Regions from separate parts of the Shewanella sp. 1311 genome, predicted to be linked through region 1. Evidence: predicted binding sites of a transcription regulator. Region 1 holds the regulator's gene; the other holds the start of a gene.
What was found. The regulator MetJ, encoded in region 1, represses methionine synthesis genes. The targets are predictions, from matches to a motif close to TAGACGTCTAGACGTCTA.
Positions count from the first base shown of each region.

Region 2: the regulator MetJ is predicted to act here: its motif matches at 3,114-3,131, upstream of msrA (peptide-methionine (S)-S-oxide reductase MsrA).

Region 1 covers NZ_CM181686.1:3,264,877-3,272,754, reverse strand. The annotation lists gene AC5YB3_RS14735 (bifunctional aspartate kinase/homoserine dehydrogenase II) at 1-173, opposite strand, end outside; gene metB (cystathionine gamma-synthase) at 185-1,348, opposite strand; gene metJ (met regulon transcriptional regulator MetJ) at 1,561-1,875, shown strand; gene AC5YB3_RS14720 (sulfite exporter TauE/SafE family protein) at 1,957-2,700, shown strand; gene nrfD (NrfD/PsrC family molybdoenzyme membrane anchor subunit) at 2,807-3,754, opposite strand; gene AC5YB3_RS14710 (4Fe-4S dicluster domain-containing protein) at 3,757-4,323, opposite strand; gene phsA (thiosulfate reductase PhsA) at 4,336-6,618, opposite strand; gene AC5YB3_RS14700 (pentapeptide repeat-containing protein) at 7,061-7,723, opposite strand; gene AC5YB3_RS14695 (SRPBCC family protein) at 7,829-7,878, opposite strand, start outside.
Region 2 covers NZ_CM181686.1:74,472-82,349, reverse strand. The annotation lists gene seqA (replication initiation negative regulator SeqA) at 231-773, shown strand; gene pgm (phosphoglucomutase (alpha-D-glucose-1,6-bisphosphate-dependent)) at 856-2,508, shown strand; gene msrA (peptide-methionine (S)-S-oxide reductase MsrA) at 2,622-3,101, opposite strand; gene astE (succinylglutamate desuccinylase) at 3,444-4,478, shown strand; gene AC5YB3_RS00450 (thiamine pyrophosphate-dependent dehydrogenase E1 component subunit alpha) at 4,641-5,819, shown strand; gene AC5YB3_RS00445 (alpha-ketoacid dehydrogenase subunit beta) at 5,823-6,800, shown strand; gene AC5YB3_RS00440 (dihydrolipoyllysine-residue acetyltransferase) at 6,810-7,878, shown strand, end outside.

The DNA.
Region 1 (7,878 bases):
GCATCACGCAGCGCTAATAATTTATACAGGAAATTCGTGCTCTTACCCGCCGCAGAGACCACCACAAGGTCATCGCTATGACCGTGGGTTAACAGGATATGGGCGACTCGACGATAACAATCGGCATCCGCTAAACTGGAGCCACCAAATTTATGTAAGTGACAACGTGCCATCTATTATTCCTCTACTGACAAGCCGCAACGGCGGCTAATCCTGCTTGAATATCTGCAACTAAATCGGCGGCATCTTCAATACCCACCGATAAACGCAATAGGGTGTCTTTAATGCCTGCCTCAAAACGCGCCTGCGGCTCCATGGCTCTGTGGGTCATAGTGGCGGGCACGGCCACTAAACTTTCGACGCCACCTAAACTTTCCGCCACGCTAAATAAGCTAAGTGCACCTAAAAAGGCCACGACTTCGGCCTCGCCGCCCTTGAGCTCAAAACTCAGCATAGCGCCAAAGCCTTTTTGTTGCTTGGCTGCAATGGTGTGACCAGGGTGATCCGCAAGACCAGGGTAATAAACTTTGCTCACCACAGGGCTTTGCGTCAATACCTCAACAATGCGCTGGGCATTGGCTTGATGTTCACGAATTCGCACCGCTAAGGTGCGTAGGCCGCGCAGGGTTAAGTAACTATCAAATGCCGATCCCGTTAAGCCTAGAGTGTTCGACCACCAATGTAAGCTTTCGCCGATTTGTGCATCTTTAGCAACCACAGCGCCGCCAACCACATCGCTGTGACCATTGATGTATTTAGTGGTGGAGTGGATAACGATATCCGCGCCTAATAATAGGGGTTGTTGCAATATCGGCGATAAAAAAGTGTTATCGACCACCACCAGCGCGCCGACCTCATGGCTCGCCTTGGCAATGGCTTCGATATCCACCACACGCAATAGCGGGTTAGACGGGGTTTCGAGCCACACCATCTTAGGATGTTGCCCGATAGCGGCGGCTAACGCTTGGCTGTCGTTTTGATCGACCACAATCAACTTAAACTGGCCTTTCTTCGCCAAGTTAGTAAATAAACGGTAAGAACCGCCGTAACAATCATGGGGCACCACCAACAGGTCATCAGGGCCGAGCAATGTGGTCACTAGGGTGATGGCCGCCATGCCAGTGCATGTCACTATGCCAGTGGCGCCCTTTTCTAATTGGGCTAATGCTTCACCTAAAATGCAGCGCGTTGGGTTGCCTGAACGACTGTAATCGAATTCGCGGGGATTTTTATGACCATCGAAGGCGTAATTAGTCGACAAATAAATCGGTGGCACAACTGCACCATATTGAGTATCGCTTTCGATACCCTGACGCACTGCCAGTGTGGCTAATTGACGCTCTGCCATGGGTGGACTCCTAAATTCGGTAGACTGATAGAGATGTCTGGACGTCTAAATGTACCTAAGCCCAAGGCCATCGTCAATAGGCGTGAAGACGTTTAGACGTCTGAACATAAAGAAATCTGTTTGCAATCACAAAGAAATAGTAGCAATAATTTGACTGTTCTTTGTAAGGGTTTAAAATCTGCCCCGAATTTAGCGTTATAACAGGTGAGTCAATGACTGAATGGAATGGGGAATACATCAGCCCCTATGCTGAACATGGCAAGAAGAATGAACAAGTAAAGAAAATTACTGTGTCTATTCCGCTCAAAGTGCTTAAGGTCCTTACGGACGAACGTACGCGTCGTCAGGTCAATAATTTGCGTCACGCCACCAACAGCGAGCTGTTGTGTGAGGCATTTTTGCACGCCTACACTGGCCAGCCATTGCCTAACGATGAAGATCTGTCAAAAGATAGCCCAGACAGCATTCCCGCCGAAGCCAAGTTGCTGATGGACGAGATGGGGATCGAGTGGGAAGACATGGAATAGCGACTTGTCGCTTTCAAAGTCATATCACAGTGCTCATCAATAGGGATCGTTAACGATCCCTTTTTGTTTATATGGAATCCTATGTTTTCTCTAATAGATCCACAGACACTCGCCTTAGCCTCGCTGGTCGTGTTTCTTGGCGCCTTAACCCAGAGCCTGATTGGGTTTGGCCTAGCGGTTGTCGCCAGTCCTTTGCTGTATATCGTCGATCCGCAGCTCGTACCTGCGCCTGTTATTGCTATGGGTTTCTCCATCGCCCTGCTGACCTTAGTGCGTGAGCGTGGTCATTTAGAATTCAATGGCTTGCAATATGCACTTATAGGTCGCGTGCCCGGCGGTTTTATCGGCGCGAGTCTGTTGCTGTTTGCACCTCAGCCCATACTCGGGTTATCCATCGCCGCCATTGTAGCGGTCGCGGTGATCCTTAGCCTGTATAAATTCAGCCTACCCGTGAATAAGAAAACCCTCTTCGGCGCGGGTGTCGTCTCGGGGATTTTCGGTAATATTGCTGCTATTGGTGGTCCGCCGATGGCGATTCTATTGTCAGGCAAAGACGCTTCGCAGTTTCGCGCCGCCCTGTCGGCCTTCTTCATTTTTAGCTCCACCATAGCTATGGTCATTCTGGCGATCACTGGTTTATTAGAATTGAAGCACCTGTGGCTGTCGTTACTATTGCTGCCTTCAGTACTTTTAGGGTATTTAGTCGCGGGGCGATTGGTAGGCCGTGTCGATAAAGAGAAGACAAAAATGGCGACCTTAGTCCTGTGCAGTATCAGCGCCTTAGTGCTAACGGTGAAGTCGGTTATCGAACTCTTACCCCAATAAGCGTCCTGCTTGTACTGGCAAACCTTCTCAAAATTCAAACAATAAAAAAGCACTGACATTGTCAGTGCTTTTTCTTTATCTATCAATATGTAAAGTCAACTTACACTCAGCTTAAATAGCTTTGCCCTGCATACACAATAAAGTGTCTTAGCGCGAGCACGCCGGTTAAACTCGCGCAGGCCACCATGATCATCGCGCCCTTAGTGTGGCGAGTTGCTGCGGGTAACAACATGAACAGCAATGGAATACCAAAACCAATCCCGACGACGCCAATCCAGAACACGCTTGCCCATAGCCCAGAGGTTAACGACGCTAAAGCCGCAGCCGCTGCGCCGCCCTTGAAGTACAAGGCGCAGAACAACATGAACAGGAACAGGATTTCAATCGCCATCACAGGCAATTCTAACCCGTGCATCTTAGCCAAAGTCTTATCATGGCTATCGGTCTTAAACAGCAAGAGTGCCAGTACCGCATTTGCCGCAGCGCCCGCCGATAAACCCGACACTAAAAACAGCGCAGGCAGTACCGCAGTGTTGAGCATAGGGTAAGCATTCATCGCCGAAATTAAGAAGCCAGTGTAAGCCCCTACACCAATGGCAAGGACAAACAACAATACTTCAATCAGCTTTCGAAATGGCATAAGTAACTTAGCGATGGGCGTTAAGAAACCCAAACCCCATTTTGGTAAATCATCCCGCAGCACAATAATGGCGTACGCAAAGGCTAAGGGAGAATACGCCAGTAGCGCCAGCACTCCAATGGCCATCACGGACTGGAAGTTATAGTGAATTAAGATCAGCCAGAAGTGGAAGGGTTTGGTTAAATCAAACACTAAGCAAGCTAGACCTAAGCTAATCGCCACAGGCCCAATAATGGCTGCCGCCTTAAGAATGCTGCTTTCAGCTCCCGCGCTGAGTTCCTTATTCGCCCAGCGTAAACCAATGCCAATCAATAAACTGCCCGCGGATAACCCCGCCATAAACAGGTAAACGGCAATGACCCAGTGCCAAGTGATAGGATCATATTGCGCCATGTCGCCCCAAGTATTGTTCATAATCAAATCCCCCCTCTTTTGGTAGGAACGCGATATACCCTAGGTTTAGTGCCTAAATGGGTTTTATCTTGGTATGTGATTTTAGTGTTGAGCATGATGGCCACGTCACTCTGCGGATCATTGGCATCACCAAACACTAAGGCATCGGTTGGACACACAGTCACACAAGCAGGCTCTTCGCCCCGCGCTAAACGACTGTCTTTACAGAAGTTACACTTATCCGCCGCCTTGGTTTCTGGGTTCATAAAGCGCACTTTGTAGGGGCACGCTGCCACACAGTACATACAGCCGACACACTTCTCGGTATGGATAGAGATAATGCCGTCTTCACCCACATAGGCTGCGCCCGTTGGGCATACCTTAACGCAGGGCGCATCTTCACATTGCTGGCAAGATACCCTGTGATATTTGAAATGCAGATTGGGCATCTCACCAAAGGGGCCTTCCACACGCACTTGCAGACGAGTAACGCCTTCGGGTACGCCATTTTCACTGCGACACGCCACGTTACAGGCTTGGCAGCCGATGCACTTATTCTCGTCGTGCACCATTACATATCGTTTATTCATTTAAGCCTCCGATTAGCGCTTTACCAGCGTGACGCCCGTGGTGTGCACAGTCATGCCACACACAGGAGCCGTCACGTGCGGCAGTAAGTTACCGCAGTGGACACCTTTGCCCGTTGCTCTGACCAACTCTTTGTTTTTAGAACCAAAGCCCATGTAAGCAAACACAGTATCTTGGCGAATGCCCGGCGTGACTAAGGCATGGCCTTCTTCTGTGCCAACACTGCTGGTGAGGCGGATTGGGTCGCCATTACTGATCCCTAATTTGCCCGCAGTAACAGGGTGAACCCACACAGCGTTATCCGACATAAGGTTAGCGAGCATAGGCACATTGTGGGTGGCGCCATTGGTGTGCACCGCCACTTTGCCTTGGATAAAGTACAGCTCATCTGCTTTTTTAAGATGCACTTCGCGGAACTTGATCCCCCCACGGCCCGGTGCCATGGCTTCCACTTTCGCGGAAGTGAGTTCAATCTTGCCACTCGGGGTTTTAAAGGTGAGTGCACTGGCGTAAGTGCCGTCGTCATCCATTGGCCGTGCGCCTGGATAGGCTTGAGTGAAATCATTCACCATCTTGGCTTCGCGCAGCATGAGCGGTTTACCAAAACTCACAAAACCTTCGTCTTTGATACGGCGCAGCAGGTCAGTGTCGCGGTTCACCTGCAGCATTTGTAGGGTTTCCATGTTTTCCCATGGATAGAACTCGCCAAGGCCCATAGCCACACCCACATCCTTAAAGATCTGCCAAGAAGGCTTAGTATCACCTAAGGTTTCAACCACACGTTGGCGCACATAATAGGCGGGATTTTTACCGGATTTATCAGCAATTTCTTCATCACGTTCAAGATAAGTCGATTCAGGTAAAATCACGTCCGCATAGGCGGCGGTTTCGCTGATATACACATCACACACGGCGATAAAGTCGAGCTTTTTCATCGCTTCAACAACGCGTGCTCTGTCTGTCATGGTTTGCATTGGGTTAGTGCGTGACATCACCCAGCCGTGTAACTGGTAAGGCACAGCGCTTAAGGTAGCATCGAGAATGGTTTGGTAGACGCCGCCCGATGTCCACATCATGGCGTACTGTTCTTCCACTTGATCGATTCGTTTCGCTGCTGGTTTTGGCATGTCTTTCACGCCGGGTTTGGCCAATACGGGCGCAACCGCTTCACCGGCAAGCTTGTTGTAATCACTGGGTTTCTGGCCGATATAAATCCCGCCCTTACGCTCAATATTACCAATCAAGACGTTGGCGGCGTACAGGGCGCGGCGCATCTCAAACTCTTCGGTGGTAAAGGTGGCTCTGTGACCAAAATCGACCACGGCATGGGGCGCTTTAGCGGCATATTCGTGGGCGATGCGGCGAATGTCTTTGGCAGGTACATCGGAAATGGTTTCGGCCCATTCAGGGGTATAAGCTTTCACTTCGGCGGCAAAGGCTTCGAAGCCTTCCACATAGCGCGCGACGAATGCCTTGTCGTAAAGATTATCTTCAATCAATACATGGCATAACGCCAAGGCGACGGCCACGTCGGTTCCGGGGCGAATGGCATACCATTCATCGGCTTTATCGGCCACGACGGAGAATCTTGGCTCGAAGACCACCAGCTTGGCACCTTTGTCCATTTGCGCCGCCATCATGCCGCGGGTTTCGGACATATTGATGCCTTCGTACAGGTTATGGCCGAAGTTAATGATGTATTTAGAGTTACTTAAATCTCGTTTGACCTTAGTGCCAAAAATAGCCTTAGCGGCAATTTCATAACCACCAGGGCAAGTCGAAGCGTGGGTAAAGATATTGGGACTGCCAAAGGCGGTCGCGAGGTGAAACAAATGCTTTTCTTGTGAGCCCGATTTTGACGAGAATGCCACGGCTTCTGGGCCATGTTCTTTTTTGATTTTATTTAGATTTTCGGCGATAAGTTGATAAGCCTCATCCCAACTGATCTCGGCCCATTTGCCTTCGCCACGTTCGCCAACCCGCTTTAACGGTTTAACGATACGCTGTGGATCGTACAGTAAGCTATGGCCTGCGCCGCCACGGGCACACACTTTACCGCCAAAGGACTTAGCGGCCTTGTTGCCACTAATGAAGACGTTTTTGCCCTCAATCACCCGCGCCGAAATCGGACAACGGGTTGAACACATTTCGCAAATACTGGCAATTTCCTTGCCCATGCCCTTTAGCTGCTTATTCTCTAATGCCGCTAAGCTGCCCGGCAGCAGACTGGCTAACGCACACGTGGCGCTGCTCGCTCCCGCTCCCTTTAAAAAGGTTCGCCTATTAAGCTCAATCATGGTTACCTCCATCACGCTCATCCCACCCGTCAGTCGCCATTTGTGGCGCCATCGAGCAGAGGTTTGCTCACTGATTTGATTACTTTTTTAGTTATAAAAGCGTAAAAACAGCGCCGCCATATCTTCAAAATACCAGCATCCGCTGAATACACTGCTCATCCACAAAGATTGTTATCCCGAAAGAGGTAGGCGGATATTGTGGTAAACCACATGGGGAAGCTCGGTGTGATCTATCGCAACTAAAACCTAAGACTGACGTTGAAATACGTGAATAAGATCAATAGGCTTATTGGGAACGGGCTTTACATCGACGGAGAAGACAGAAAAAAGCCGCCAGTTTGGACACTGGCGACTTAGAAGAAAACTGACATTTTAGTCAATTGCGATAACCCGAGCAGGATAAGAACATCGCACTAGCGGGCGCAAACTGATTACAATCGCATTAATCCATTAACTCTATATCAAGGCAGTTGAGCAGGCGAATCGCTTCGTCGCGGCTAAACTTAGCCCCTTTGATTTTATTGTTAAAAATGTCGATATCGTAATTTGAGGCCTCGCTGAAATCCGCCTCCAATAATTGAGTTCGGCCAAACAGACTATGACTAAAATCCGTGTAGGTGAAATTGGCTTGGTTGAAACTGCCCTCGCGAAAATCCACATCGTGGGCCTTACACTCTTCGATGATGATTTCATCGAGGGACAAGCCTAAAAATGAGCAGTCATTTAAGATACATTGCTTAAAGGAAAAAGGCGCGGCAAAGGATAAACGCGACCATGCGGCGCGGGTCCAATCGATACCGACTAACTTACACTCTTCAAACTCGACCCCGCTGAACTGGCACTGGGGCACTTTCACTAAGCTCAAGTTGCAGCGTACAAAGCGACAATCGATAAACTTACATTTACGAAAAACGCTCTCGCTAAAATGACAGTCTTGAAAGCAGCAATCCTCGAACTCGATGCCCTGTAGCTCTTGGGCTAATTCCGACAAACCATTGAACTGTTTTGATAAAAAACTATTGCCCTGCAAAACTGCGCTTTGCGCGAGTTGCGATGGCGCAAGCACCGATTGTTTAAGCACAGGCACTTCTTTCTGTGACGACATAACACCTCTAATCCTGCCCAATCCCCAACAATATGATAATGCAGGGCAATTGGGCTAGGTACGACCTAATGTTGACTCTCTGATACGAGGCTTGAGACTCACCGGCTAAATGTTCGCGACGAGTTCCTCAAGCTGATCGGTCGCCTTAGACCAAC
Region 2 (7,878 bases), 2.0 Mb from region 1:
CAAGTCAGTTGCTACTTTGGCGTGTATGCGGCGATGAACTTGGGCGCTTTTTCGGCAATTGTCGATTATCTGCTAGTTTGCAGTGCTATTTCACGCATTTTTAGAATAATGGCGCTTTATCAGATTGATAGACATGGATACACTGGTAACCGATCGCAATGATCTGCCCCGATCGCTGTGGTACACTTTTTTCGGTTAAGCCTGTCGAATAACAAAGGATAATTAAGGTTATGAAATATATCGAAGTTGATGAAGAGCTCTATCGTCATATTGCCAGCAAAACAGAACGTATTGGTGAGAGCGCCTCTGACATTCTTCGTCGATTACTCGGCCTGTCCGTCGATGCGGTCGAACCACCTCAGCCTTTGGCGATAAGCCAACCAAGTTTAGAGGCTGAGCCGATTCAAGCTGTGGCGGTGCAAGCTGCACCTGCTGTGAATGACTTCAGCCGCTTAGTCGATGAACATCTGTTATCGCAACAAAAAGGCGCGGTAGGGCGTTTCCTCTTTTTGCTCGAAAGTCTGTATCAATTAGCCCCTGAGCAGTTCTCGCAAATTCTGCAGATCCAAGGGCGCGATCGTTTGTATTTTGCCCGTTCGAAAGAGCAATTACTGGAAGCGAGCGCATCGGCGAATCCTAAAGAAATCGGTACCAGTGGTTTCTGGGTGACAAGCAACAACAATACCGCCAAGAAACGCACCATTTTATCCGAAGTCTTAGTGCAATTTGGCTGTGATGCAACGGTTGCAGCTGGCATCGCCGAGCGCGTTTAATCCGCGGGTGAGCCGTTTCATCAGCTATTGAGCTAAGTTTAATCATTGTTTTTAATTGTAATTGAGTGCAGGAGAGCCATAGGTGGCAATACATCAAAGGGCAGGACAAATCGCTAATCAGACGGATCTGGTCAATATTCCAAAACTGATGAGCCATTATTACAGCATCACGCCAAATATGGATGACGTACAACAACGCGTCACCTTTGGCACTTCTGGGCACAGAGGCTGCGCCTTCAATGGCAGTTTTAACCAACAACACATTTGGGCGATTACCCAAGCTGTGGTGGATTATCGCCAATCGGTAAATATCAATGGGCCGTTGATCCTCGGGATTGATACCCATGCGTTATCCTACGCCGCTTATTTATCGGCAATTGAAGTGCTGGCGGCAAATAAAGTCACAGTGCACATCCAGCAGAATGATGGTTTCACGCCAACACCAGTGGTGTCCCATGGGGTGATTTGCGCCAATCGCGAAGCGAATATCACTGGTGCGGCACTGTCCGATGGTTTGATTATCACGCCTTCTCACAATCCGCCTCAAGATGGCGGGATCAAATACAATCCACCCCATGGCGGACCTGCCGAAGGTAATATCACGGCTTGGATTGAGTCGCGGGCCAATGATTACTTGCGCCAAGCGTTAGCTGGCGTGCAAAAATTAGCGTATGCCGAAGCGCTGGCCTCAGGCTATGTCAACGCCATTGATTTGATCACACCCTATGTAGCTGATTTAGAGAATGTTATCGATATGCAAGCGATTGCCAATGCTAAGCTGCGTATCGGTGTAGACCCGCTCGGTGGTTCAGGGATTTTCTACTGGGCACCGATTGCCGCGCGTTATGGGCTCGATATCACCTTAGTTAATGATAAAGTTGACCCAAGCTTTAGCTTTATGCCGCTGGATAAAGACGGCAAAATCCGCATGGATTGCTCGTCTCCCTATGCGATGGCAGGGTTACTCGCCCATAAAGAATCCTTTGATTTATGCCTTAGCAATGATCCTGACTATGACCGCCACGGCATTGTCTGCCCTGGTACAGGCTTGATGGACCCTAATCACTACCTTGCGGTCGCTATCGATTATTTACTGACGCACAGACCGGATTGGAGCGATAGCTTAGCCATAGGTAAAACCTTAGTATCGAGTGCGCTTATCGATAAAATCTGTGCTTTCCATGGCAAAAAGTTACTCGAAGTGCCTGTGGGTTTTAAGTGGTTTGTTGATGGTTTAGCCGAAGCCACCATCGCCTTTGGCGGTGAAGAGAGCGCTGGCGCGGCGTTTTTGCGCCGTGATGGCACTACGTGGTGTACAGATAAAGACGGCTTTATTCTTGGGTTACTTGCCGCAGAAATTCTTGCGGTGACAGGTAAAACTCCAGGTCAACGCCATCAAGAGCTAGTAAAACAATTTGGCCAAAGCTTTTACAAGCGTATCGATAGCCCAATCAGTCTTGAAAACAAGGCCAAATTTGCGTTATTAAATGCTGAAACCTTAAATGCCACAGTGCTTGCGGGTGAGGCAATCGAAAACGTGTTAACCCATGCACCGGGCAATAATGCGGCCATTGGTGGCATTAAAGTGACTACGGCGAATGGTTGGTTTGCGGCGCGTCCATCGGGCACGGAAGCGTTATTTAAAATCTACGGCGAGAGTTTTATCAGTGAGCAGCATTTAGCTGAAATTATCAAAGATGCGCAGGCATTAATTGATAAGGCGCTGAACGCTTAATGCAGCAGTAGGTTTATAAAGTATAAAAAAACAAACGCACTCAGATCTGAGTGCGTTTTTGTTTGTGTCTAATGTCAGTTATGAGTATTAAACTCATGCTGATTTGACTGTATTTAGTACTCAATATGACAACTCGGTAAGTTATTCTTATCAATGTAATTTTGGTGGTATTCCTCTGCCACATGGAACTGTTGCAATGGCACTATTTCAGTCACGATATGGCGTAATCCCCAACGACCTGATCGGGCAAAAGCTAATTTTGAGGCTTCTGCTGCGGCTTTTTGTTCACTGTCATGGAAGAAAATCGTGCTGCGATATTGAGTGCCTATATCTCCACCTTGCATGTTCAGGCTGGTTGGATTGTGGTTTTTCCAAAATACCTCGAGCAAGTCTTCATAACTGACCAGGGCAGAGTCAAACTCCACTTGTACCACTTCGGCGTGGCCCGTTTTGCCTTTTTTGACTTCTTCATAGGTGGTCGCGCTATTATTGCCGCCCATGTAACCGCAGGTGGCATTCGAAACGCCATTCACTTGTCTAAAAAAATACTCTACGCCCCAGAAACAGCCGGCACCAAAGGTTGCTAACGCCATAATCAAATCCAATAGAAGTCTAGATGGCTAAGGATTGTGATAAAACTCTCGCGCAAAAGCAAGCCTCTAGCAGGAATATTTATGCTGGACGATTTTTCGATAAGATGATGGGAAATTTACACTCGGCATAGCAAAGCGCCGCGTTGATCTTATTCCGTTCAAAACTGGGTCCTATGGCGATAAATGTCTGAGAACAGCATTAAAAACATGTGTTAGTATTGAAGCCGCTTTTTAAGGTGCGAGTCAGCCTAACCGCGATGAGATGAATGCTTGAGTGGTTATGGCTATCTGCACTGATGCTATTGCGCCGTTACTGTTACACACCATTATAAGGAGAATTCTGTGTTACAAGCTCTGTTAGATTCAAAGGATTTTTTAGCGCTCACCTTAGCCCATCCTGAACAGTTCGATGGCGAGTTTTCATTTAGCTTAGGCGACCATACCCAAGTTGAAGTGTGGGATACCGGCGTTATCGTTTTTGAGCCCGCTCAGAATGAAGGAAAAGATGTCGTCCTTTCTTGTGGTGTTCACGGTAACGAGACTGCGCCCATTGAACTCTGCAATGGCTTAATTAAGCAGCTTTTACAGCAAAAGATCATCGCGAAACAGCGCACTTTATTCCTAATTGGTAATCCATTAGCGATTAATAACGGCACGCGGATTATCGATGAGAACATGAATCGTCTCTTTAGTGGTGAGCATTCCAATCCTCCGGGATTAGTCAATCCTGAGCGAGTGCGCGCCAAAAAACTCGAAGCCTATATCGACCGTTTTTATACCGCGGTTGCCGATGGTCGTCAGCGCATTCATTATGATCTGCACACGGCGATGCGCGCCTCGAAGCATGAAAAGTTCGCTATCTATCCCTATCGTCCAGGGCGTGCCTTTAGCGGCGAGCAAATTATGTTTCTAGCCGCTAGCGGCGTCGATACAGTACTTTTTCACCACGAACCGACCACGACCTTTAGCTATTTTTCCTCCGAACGCTACGGCGCCGATGCCTTTACCATTGAGCTTGGCAAAGTCTATCCCATGGGGCAGAACGACATGACGCGTTTTATCGCGACCCATGAAATGTTTATGCGCTTGATCACCGCTAAGCCGTTGGAGTTGGATGCATTTGATGCCGATAAGGTTAACTTGTACCAAGTGTGCCGCGTCATCAATAAACATTTCGATGATTTTGAATTTACCTTCGCAACCGATGTCGAAAACTTCAGATCTTTCCCGAAGGGCTTTGTCTTAGCGCGGGAAGGTGGGCAAGAAATTAAAGTGGAACATGAGTTTGAGTCTGTCGTGTTTCCTAATGCCAAAGTGCCTATTGGCAATCGCACTGTGATTTGCCTGATCCCTGCGGTGAATGCGGACGTGCGTTAGGCTTGTAAAGCAATATATACATGCGAGGCAGGGATAACTTGTGGTTTGAGCTATGCCAATGGTTGATAGGTAGTTTACGTTAACGTAATGTTCGTCGGGCATATTCGTATAAACAGACGCATCAAAACGCTTTGGTGCGTAATGAGATAACAAGAGCACAATATGAGCAAAGCAACACTCAACACTGATACAGTGCACCGTGTCGGCTTCTTGGATAAGGCATCGCTACACATTCCTATCCTTCGAATTCTACAAGCCGACGGCACCACTTATGAAACCGCGGTTTTGCCTGTGATAGATGAAACCTTAGCCACTAAAATTTACGATACCTGCGTATTCACTCGGGTACTCGATGAACGTATGTTAGGTGCCCAGCGTCAAGGGCGCATCAGCTTCTACATGACCTGTACGGGTGAAGAAGCGGCGATTGTCGGCAGTGTGGCCGCACTCGATCAAGAGGACGTTATCCTCGCGCAATACCGTGAGCATGCGGCGTTGCGTTATCGCGGCTTTACCACTGAACAGTTTATGAATCAGATGTTCAGTAACGAGAAAGATCTTGGTAAAGGTCGCCAAATGCCAATCCATTACGGCAGTGCGGCATTGCATTATCAAACGATTTCTTCACCCCTTGCGACACAAATCCCGCAGGCGACAGGTGTGGGCTACAGCTTAAAAATGCAAGGTAAGCGCAAAGTCGCAGTTTGCTATTTTGGCGAAGGTGCAGCATCTGAAGGGGACTTCCATGCAGGTCTAAACATGGCCGCAGTATTGAAGTGTCCAGTGATTTTCTTCTGTCGTAACAATGGCTACGCCATTTCAACCCCAACTGAAGAGCAGTTTGCCGGTAACGGCATTGCGAGCCGCGGCGTGGGTTATGGCATGCACACCATTCGTGTTGACGGCAATGACATGTTGGCCGTGTTAGCGGCAACGCAGCAAGCCCGTGCCTATGCGATTGAGCATAATGCGCCTGTGCTGATTGAAGCCATGACTTACCGTCTCGGCGCGCATTCATCATCAGACGATCCATCAGGTTATCGCTCGAAAGATGAAGAAGCCAAGTGGCAGCAACACGATCCGGTTAAACGCTTCAAATTATGGCTTATCAACAAAGGTTGGTTAGCTGAAGCGGATGACGTGAAACTGCATGAGAAATATCGTGAAGAAGTATTGGCTGCGGTAAAAGTGGCTGAAAAAATTCCTGTGCCTATGCTGGATGAAATTATTGAAGATGTGTACGACAAGCCGACGCCAGTGCTGAGAAAGCAACTCGCCGATCTTAAAGAACATATCAAGAAATATCCGCAAGCCTATCCAAAAAGTGCAGGGAGACTATAAGCCGTGGCTGAAATGAATATGTTACAGGCCGTCAATGAGGCCTTGTCGATCGCCATGCAAGCCGATGAGCGCATGGTGGTTTTTGGTGAAGATGTGGGTCACTTTGGCGGGGTATTTCGCGCCACTTCCGGTCTTCAAGAAAAATTCGGTCGCGATCGCTGCTTTAATACCCCGCTGACAGAGCAAGGTATTGCCGGTTTTGCCAATGGTTTAGCCTCAAATGGCATGACTGCTGTGGCTGAAATCCAATTCGCCGATTATATCTTTCCGGCGTTCGATCAAATCGTCAACGAGTCGGCCAAGTTCCGTTACCGCAGCGGCAATGAATTCGATGTCGGTGGGTTAGTGTTCCGTACGCCCTATGGCGGCGGCATCGCTGGCGGCCATTATCACTCTCAATCACCCGAAGCTTATTTTACCCAGACACCGGGATTAAAAGTGGTGGTGCCACGTAACCCAGAGCAAGCCAAAGGCCTGCTGTTGGCGTCAATTCGTGACAAAAACCCAGTGATCTTCTTTGAGCCTAAGCGTTTATATCGCGCATCGGTTGGCGAAGTGCCAGCGGGCGATTATGAAATTGAACTGGGCAAGGCTGAAGTGGTTCGCGAAGGTAAAGACATCACCTTAGTGGCGTGGGGCGCGCAAATGGAAATCCTTGAAAAAGCCGCCGATATGGCCGCTAAAGAAGGGATCTCCTGCGAAATTATTGATTTACGCACCTTGTCACCCTGGGATATCGATACCGTTGCCGATTCAGTCAAAAAGACCGGACGTTTGCTGGTTAACCATGAAGCGCCATTAACCGGTGGTTTTGCCGGTGAAATTGCCGCGACAATCCAGCAAGAATGCTTCTTGTATCTAGAGTCGCCCATCAGCCGCGTTTGTGGTTTAGATACCCCGTACCCACTCATTCATGAAAAAGAATACATGCCTGATGCGTTCAAAACGTTTGAAGCCATCAAAGCATCAGTGACCTTCTAGGAGTCCGGTATGATTAAAGATTTTATTTTGCCGGATATTGGCGAAGGTGTAGTGGAGTGTGAATTGGTTGAATGGTTGGTCAAAGAAGGCGACACAGTCGTTGAAGATCAGCCGATTGCCGATGTCATGACAGACAAAGCCCTAGTGCAAATCCCTGCGCCTTTTGCGGGCGTAGTCACTAAATTGTATTACGCCAAAGGCGATATTGCGAAAGTGCATGCGCCGCTTTATGCCGTACAAATTGAAGGTGCCGTTGAAATCGCGAGTGAAGAGTCTATTGCGACTGAACCTGCTGCGACGACTGCAAAAGTAACTGAGCCTGTGGCGGCAACAACTGCCAATACGTCATCCAGTTCATCCGTCAGTATTGAAGAATTCTTACTACCGGATATCGGCGAAGGCATTGTTGAATGTGAACTCGTCGAATGGCTAGTGAGCGAAGGTGATTGGGTTGAGGAAGATCAACCGATTGCGGACGTGATGACAGATAAAGCGCTGGTGCAAATTCCTGCCATTAAAGCGGGTAAAATTGCCAAACTGCATTATCGTAAAGGTCAGCTGGCAAAAGTGCATGCGCCTTTATTTGCCATTGAAGTTGAACAGGCGGCTTCTGCACCTGCGGCGACAACAAACACTGATACTGTGGCCAATGCGGCACCGGCAACGCAGGCTGTAAGTGCAGAACCTGCTCGCCAAGGTAAATCCTTAGCCAGCCCTGCGGTTCGTCGCATGGCGCGGTCGTTAGATATCGATTTGAGCCAAGTACCTGGCACAGGAAAGCACGGCCGTGTGTACAAGGAAGACATCACTCGTTTCCAACAAGGCACGAGCAATGTTTCTGCTCCAAGTACGACTCAGGTAAAAGAGGCGCCAGCTCAAGCGACGCAAGCATCTCAAACCCAAGTTCCAACATCGACAGTGACTCAACGCGCTGACACGGTTGAGCCGATTCGCGGCGTAAAAGCTGTGATGGCACGCATGATGGTTGAGTCGGTGTCGAGCATTCCGCACTTTACCTATTGCGAAGAGTTTGATTTAACAGACTTAGTTGCACTGCGTGAAAGCATGAAAGTGAAGT